3 regions of the Paenibacillus sp. J22P15 genome follow, and region 3 is predicted to be linked to each of the others. Evidence: riboswitches for the same ligand, from Rfam matches in the RefSeq annotation. Region 3 holds a riboswitch; each other region holds the start of a gene.
What was found. Region 3 has a riboswitch for cyclic di-AMP ahead of AC0YN6_RS22615 (TrkH family potassium uptake protein). Riboswitches for the same ligand answer to the same signal wherever they lie in the genome.

Region 1 (2,267 bases), on a different contig from region 3:
CCCAATGTACACATGTTTCTAATGAACGAGAAACGAACCATGTTCGGGCAGGTTGATAAAGGCAGCGTTCAGAAATTTATGGTGCAGGCCCAAATCGATAATTTAAATATGACCATTTCAGAATTCAAAGTTACCATCGTTGACCCTAATGATAAAGAAACTTCAATTGATAGCCGCAGCCAGGACGATAATGATTTTAAAGAATTCGTTGAAAAAGACACCTTTTGGTTCAGCTCCAAACTATTCTCCTACGACTTCAAATATGCAGGGAAATACAAGGTACAGTTCTGGATGAAGCAGAAAAACAACGATCCGCAGCTCATTTCCGAAAAAGTTATCACCGCAAAATAAATTTCTTCTCCATCATCCAAGGAGGTTGTTCTCAGGAACAGCCTCCTTTGTCTATTCTTGTTGCTTAATTCACAGCAGTCCATCGCCTTGCTGAATCCGCTCTTATTCCCGAGTAAAATAGATGAGATTTTTCTAATTTTCGGCTAATATTATGGCGAAATTCCGCTGTATACGGAGCTTCAAGCTAGTCCTTGCGATTTAATACCAAGGGGACAAATCGGTATATTTTACACAACATCCACATAATTAATGAAATTGACTCCTTGCATTTAGTTAGAAAGCACTATTACCTTTTGTTTATATTACACAAAGAACGGATAAACGAACCTAAATGTCAAAAGGTTACATGAGAATTATTAGAAATTGCCGCTAAAGGCAGGAGATCATTGAAAATAATCGAATTACCTTCAAGAGCAATAAAAAAACTGCCTAATTCCCTATTGGGATACGGGGGAACCACTTTGGGTGAATTGATTCCGACGTTTGTGTATTTGCAAACGCCTGAGGAATCATAGGGAGCCTTCAACCGAACCCCACAGCTAACCTCGTCGGCATTGGAAGGAGTTTCACAATTGAAAAAGTTTACCTCAATACTCCTGGGTCTCGTTCTCGTACTTGCTTTCCAAGCGGGAAGCGCTTTCGCAGACTCAAAACTAAACGGAATTGTCGATGATCTTATCGGTACTCCGTACAAAAGCGGCGGGACGACGTCGAGGGGCTTTGATTGCTCCGGCTTCACGAGCTATGTGTTCGAGAAAATGGGCATTGATCTTACACGTACTTCTGGCTCGCAAGCAAAAGAAGGTACAAAGGTCGCTAAGACTGACCTCATTCCGGGAGACCTTGTGTTCTTCGACACAGTTGGCGGCAACAACAGCGCCATATCCCATGTTGGCATTTACATAGGAGACGGTAAGTTTGTACATTCGTCCTCTAGCAGAGGCGTTGTAACAGACAAACTTAACTCCGATTACTATGAAGGACGGTATGTTACTTCTCGTCGTATCATGGATGCTAATTAATAACAAGCCAACATTGAAGTGAAATAGAGCAACCTAATCCCTCTCCTTGAGGGTTGAACGGGTAGACTCATCAAGCAAAGCCGCAGTTATTTGTCCTCTGACGACAAATAACTTGCGGCTTTGCTGTTTCAATCTACGCTGCATAACGACCGTTCATAGCTGCTTTTTTTTAGGGAAGGAGCTGTACCTGATGTACTTGTTTATTCATCGTAAGGATTTGCGTGTTGCAGATTTGCGCGCTTTTGATTATTTAAGAAAAAGAGATATGCAGGGCATTCATTTGCTAATTATAGATCCTATTCTAATAGGTGACGGTCGTTTAACAAGTCATAGCGGCCGAAATTTCATGGCGCAAGCCGCCTCACTGCTGGACAGCTACTCGAGTGCAAGAAAGGAACTTCATGTGCTGTATGGAGATCCTGTCACTATTACTGAGGCTTTGCTGCAGTCGCATCCCATTGAAGAGGTTATCGTCCACTCAGACTATACACCCTATGCGCGTTCCCGCGATGAGCAGCTTAAGCTGGCAACACATGGTTTAGGTCGGCGCTGGACGTCTATTGCGGATTCTCCGCTTGCTGATTTAAACGCGTTCCCAACGTTTGCTCGGAGATCCGAGCCTTACAAGGTATTTACGCCCTTCTACCGCATGTGGAGCAGCTTCATGCTGGAATGTTATAGTCCAGCGAGCCAAACGACGTTAGATGAGCTTACCACCATAAGTGAAATCAATACCAAGGTCGCACTTACTTTTACCTTGCCAGAAGCCGTTTCTTGCGCACTTGGCGGTACACACGTACAAGGTTCACCAAAAGCGTCAGCTAAACTGGATCGATTCGTTCGTGAGCGTCTTGCTTCTTACGCGGACAGCCGCGATGCTTACGCGGAGGAACC
Region 2 (2,267 bases), on a different contig from region 3:
GAATCTATTCGTTATGTCAGTAAAAAAGGGTTAATTCTTTGAAATTCTCGTTCATGCTCTTTGATTCTAGGTTTTGGAGAAATCTGATTATTCACGCATGAAAACGTTGGGATGAGGGATAACGCTATTTTTGAAAATAAGAGTAAAACAGAGAGATAGTGAGAAATCAAGAGATCGAAATGAATGTAAGCGTTGCGAATCGCTCTGCAAGTCTGAAATTGTCTAAATTAGCCAGTGGACTGCCTTTACAGTACTTATAGCGAGGAGTAATATTCGATACAGGATTTATAAATAAGTTTCGATTTACTGATCGCTGAGTTTCCGTGAAAGCGGAAGCGGGGGAACCAATAATGACGCGATGCGCATGTTCGATGTGAGAGTCGGACAAACGCAAAGCAGGGGTGAATCTTTGACAGGTGCCATGGATACCGGTAAAGTAGGGCGACTCTCACCGCCCGAATCCGACAGCTAACCTCGTAAGCGTGGAACGAGAGAGGAATGATGAAGCTTGTGATCGATTAACTTCGACCGCAGAGTGTCATAGGCCTCTGCGGTTTTGTGCTGCCCGAAAAAGGGGCGGCTGCTATAAATGTTTCATCACGCTGAGTCCTGCAGCAGCAGGAACGGGGGAACCAACGAACGATTCGTGTGCAAACACGCTTCGCTTCATGGGGTGAATCGCTTGTTATTTAACAAGCGTAGGGCAACTCTCAAGGCCCGAATCCGACAGCTAACCTCGTAAGCGCACTCGAGAGAGGCAACAGCCATCGTGCTTCCTGCGGCTTATTCAGCTGCGGGCAAAGAAGCCGCGGGAAAAGTTCCTCTTATCCCAAGGCTTCTTTTTTGTTGCCTTTTTTACCATATGGAGGAGAAGCAGGTTGCAAGAAGATCATATTATCGTTGCAGGGCTGAGCGAGGCTAGCCACTCATTTATACGAACTTTACAGTTCCATCAACTAAATTTTATAGTGCTGACAAATAGCAAGCAGGAGGATAAACAGCTCCGCAAGCGAGGTATCAACAATGTCATGTATGTAAATACGAATGATCGCCAAAGCTGGAATACTCCTTTTCTGAACATCCGTGAGGTATTCATATTCGAAAGCAGCTTGGCGCTTAGCTGCCGCTTTGTACAGTGCTGCAGAGCGTGGACTTCAAAGTCGATTTACGTCATCACTCAGCAGTGGAATCCGCGAGCTATTTATAAAGGACTCGGAGCGGACCATATCGTTTTCTCTCATACCGGTGAAGTCGGTTTTCTATTAAGCAACAAATAATGCAGGAGGGATTTACATGCAGGATTTTTATATGATCGGTGCGCTGCTAGCATGCTTCGGATTATTTTACGGGTTTTTAACTTGGTGCAGCAACGTTATTGAGCAAACAGGGGGCGAGGGCGAATGACTATCATAGCGATAGCGGCCATATTTGTTTTCGTTTATTTAATTTATGCCTTAATTCATCCGGAGAAGTTTTAATAAAGGGGGATTTACAAGATGGATATTTTACAATTGCTTATCGTCATTGCAGTTCTTGTGCTGCTAGTAAAGCCGCTTGGTACTTATGTCTATCATGTATTCTCGAATGAACACAATCGGTTAGACAAAGTATTTGGCGGACCGGAGCGGGTCATCTTCAGTCTAATCGGACTTAAGAAACGAGAAGGTATGAGTTGGAAAATATATGCGCTCAGCTTTGTCGCAACCAATCTTATTTTAGTCGCCTTCAGTTATCTCATTCTGCGCTTGCAAAACGCGCTTCCATTTAATCCGAACGGTATGGCGGGCATGGAGCCGACGCTCACCTTCAACACGATCATCAGCTTTATGACGAATACGAACCTGCAGCATTACAGCGGGGAAAGCGCCTTATCTTATTTCTCGCAAATGGCTGTCATTATGATGATGATGTTCACATCTGCGGCGACTGGCTTCTCGGTTGCGATCGCATTTGTTCGCGGGATGACGAGTAAAGGGACTACGATCGGAAATTTCTTCGAAGATTTTGTCAAAGCACACACGAGGATATTCCTTCCACTATCCTTCATTATTACGCTTGTGCTTGTCGCGCTTCAAGTACCCCAAACGCTTGATCCGACATTCACAGTTAAGACGCTTGAGGGAGCCGTGCAGCAAATAGCCATTGGTCCTGTCGCTTCGCTCGAATCGATTAAACATTTGGGGACAAATGGCGGCGGATTTTTTGGAGTCAACTCTGCTCACCCATTTGAAAATCCGAATCCATTAACGAATGTCATTCAAATCTTG
Region 3 (2,267 bases):
CAACAAGGAGTGTAAGCTTAGCATCCTTAATGGTATAACCCGCAGGAGGTTGGGCTTGCCAATCACCATTTGGAAGTATTTGACTGCCTATAAATTCAACGCCGCTGAATTTATTTGCAGTTAGAAAAGCGATAGCTTCCTTCGTTTTCTCCGTGCCAGACAACGGCTGCCCTTTAATCTTTAGGTTCCAAGATACAATCTTACCGCTTTGCATATGTACGTATACGAAACCGCTGTCGCCGCCTGCGAATTTCAAGTCGACCTGATACGTATCAGTAGGGAAATTGGGATCGTATTTATCAGAGTATGTTTTTATCAACTCATGTTTGGATAGGTAGCCGTTCATGAGCTTATCGGTTTGATGTACCGCTTTAGCCGATTTCACCTTTAGACCCGTTTGTTTCTCAGCAAATGCGGATGCTTGATCCTCTGCTGCTGATTTTTCAATGACTTTGGTGTTTAATTCACCAGAGGAGATAGACACGATCATCGGTACAATTTGAACGGCTGCATAAATGATAAAGCAAGCAACAGCTGCCCATATAAAACGTTTCCATTCGCGGGGTTTAATAGAGTCAATCATAGGTTCACCTCAACTGTCTTTAATATGAGTAGTTCATTTCAATACCTTAACATACAAATCCCTATATTATCCAATGGAAATGACCATTTACTTTCAAAATAATGCGAAATAACGATGTCCAGCAAGCTAACAGCATGCTGCTTCGTCCCATTGCCCGTATTTGGTCCAAAATCGTCCTGTTTGTCGCAAACGTCACCTTTATATCGAGAGCGGTTAGGGATTATAATCGTTAACGTCATACTAATTGCATAGCACAGCCGAATTTCCGAAGGAAATCGGGGGAACCATAAAGTTGTCCAAATGGATGAACCAGCAGAGAGCAAAGCTATTCATACATTGGCGACGTGGGGTGAATTTTAGCGGTGGAATTTAACTTCTTCCGCTGAATAGGGCTGCCTGTTCAGGCCCGAATCCGTCAGCTAACCTCGTAGGCATATTGGAACAGGACTCATTGCACTGAGCACTTTGAGATTCCAGTGCTTTTTTTTATGCTTAAAAACAGAAAATGACTAAAAAACATATCGAAAAGAAGGCAAAGGAATGAAGGTCAATTTGAATGTTCTGAAGTGGTCGCCCCCTCGAATTCTGGTCAGTGGATTCGCACTTATTATTTTACTTGGGGCCTTATTATTATCCATGCCGTTTGCATCGGTGAGCGGTGAGCGGCTGCCTTTTATAGATGCGCTATTTACGGCTACTTCGGCTACTTGTGTAACTGGGCTAGTCGTTGTGGATACGGGAACCTATTTCTCCATCTGGGGCCAGATCATATTGATGTGTTTGTTCCAGCTTGGCGGTCTAGGATTTATGACGATGGCAACGCTAATAGCACTCGTGTTTCGCAAAAGAATTTCATTGCGTGAGCGGCTGCTGCTGCAAGAATCGATGAATCAGTCGAGTATGGAAGGCATCGTGCGTTTAATTAGGCGAGTAATTGTTTATTCATTAACGATAGAGCTTATTGGGGCTGCGTTGTTCGCCTCACGGTTTGCATTCGATATGCCGCTAGGCAAAGCGATCTATTTCGGAGCATTCCATGCGGTTTCATTATTCAATAATGCTGGTTTTGATATTTTTGGACATTATCGCAGCTTGACCTTATATGTATCCGACCCAGTCGTCAATATTACAGCCATGATGCTTATCATATCGGGCGGTCTTGGTTTTGTCGTCATGTCCGACCTAATGGAATTCCGCAAAAAACGGAAGCTGTCGCTGCATAGTAAGGTTGTTCTGTCGATGACGGGAACATTGATCGCAGTGGGAGCTTTGGTCATATTTATTTTTGAATTTTCGAATTCGAAGACGCTGGGCTCTTTAGACTGGGGCGGTAAAATATGGTCTTCGCTCTTCCAAGCGGTTACGCCGAGAACAGCAGGAGCCAATACGCTTGATTACACAGCTATAAGGCAAGCTACAATGTTTTTTACTATTATATTAATGTTTATCGGAGCATCGCCCGGGTCAACGGGGGGCGGAATCAAAACAACAACCTTCGCCACGTTAATCGGTGCTGTAATTGCAATGATTAGGGGACGAGAGGACATCGTGCTTTTTCGTTACAGGCTGGGTAAGGACCGCATTTTTAAAGCGCTGACGATTACTTTAATCTCATTAGCGCTTGTCATTGTAGTAACGATGATTTTATCGATGACGGAAGAACAAGCCTTCATTATGTTATTGT

Region 1: linked by a shared signal. The riboswitch ahead of AC0YN6_RS27355 (C40 family peptidase) and the one ahead of AC0YN6_RS22615 (TrkH family potassium uptake protein) in region 3 are both predicted to bind cyclic di-AMP.
Region 2: linked by a shared signal. The riboswitch ahead of AC0YN6_RS09425 (hypothetical protein) and the one ahead of AC0YN6_RS22615 (TrkH family potassium uptake protein) in region 3 are both predicted to bind cyclic di-AMP.

The regions. Positions count from the first base shown of each region.
Region 1 is NZ_JBWDNT010000025.1:34,920-37,186, forward strand. It holds gene AC0YN6_RS27350 (copper amine oxidase) at 1-351, shown strand, start outside; cyclic di-AMP (ydaO/yuaA leader) riboswitch at 768-920, shown strand; gene AC0YN6_RS27355 (C40 family peptidase) at 924-1,373, shown strand; gene AC0YN6_RS27360 (cryptochrome/photolyase family protein) at 1,564-2,267, shown strand, end outside.
Region 2 is NZ_JBWDNT010000003.1:231,130-233,396, forward strand. It holds cyclic di-AMP (ydaO/yuaA leader) riboswitch at 302-499, shown strand; cyclic di-AMP (ydaO/yuaA leader) riboswitch at 591-760, shown strand; gene AC0YN6_RS09425 (hypothetical protein) at 879-1,277, shown strand; gene AC0YN6_RS09430 (potassium-transporting ATPase subunit F) at 1,401-1,478, shown strand; gene kdpA (potassium-transporting ATPase subunit KdpA) at 1,497-2,267, shown strand, end outside.
Region 3 is NZ_JBWDNT010000014.1:112,105-114,371, reverse strand. It holds gene AC0YN6_RS22620 (CPBP family intramembrane glutamic endopeptidase) at 1-583, opposite strand, end outside; cyclic di-AMP (ydaO/yuaA leader) riboswitch at 829-1,032, shown strand; gene AC0YN6_RS22615 (TrkH family potassium uptake protein) at 1,124-2,267, shown strand, end outside.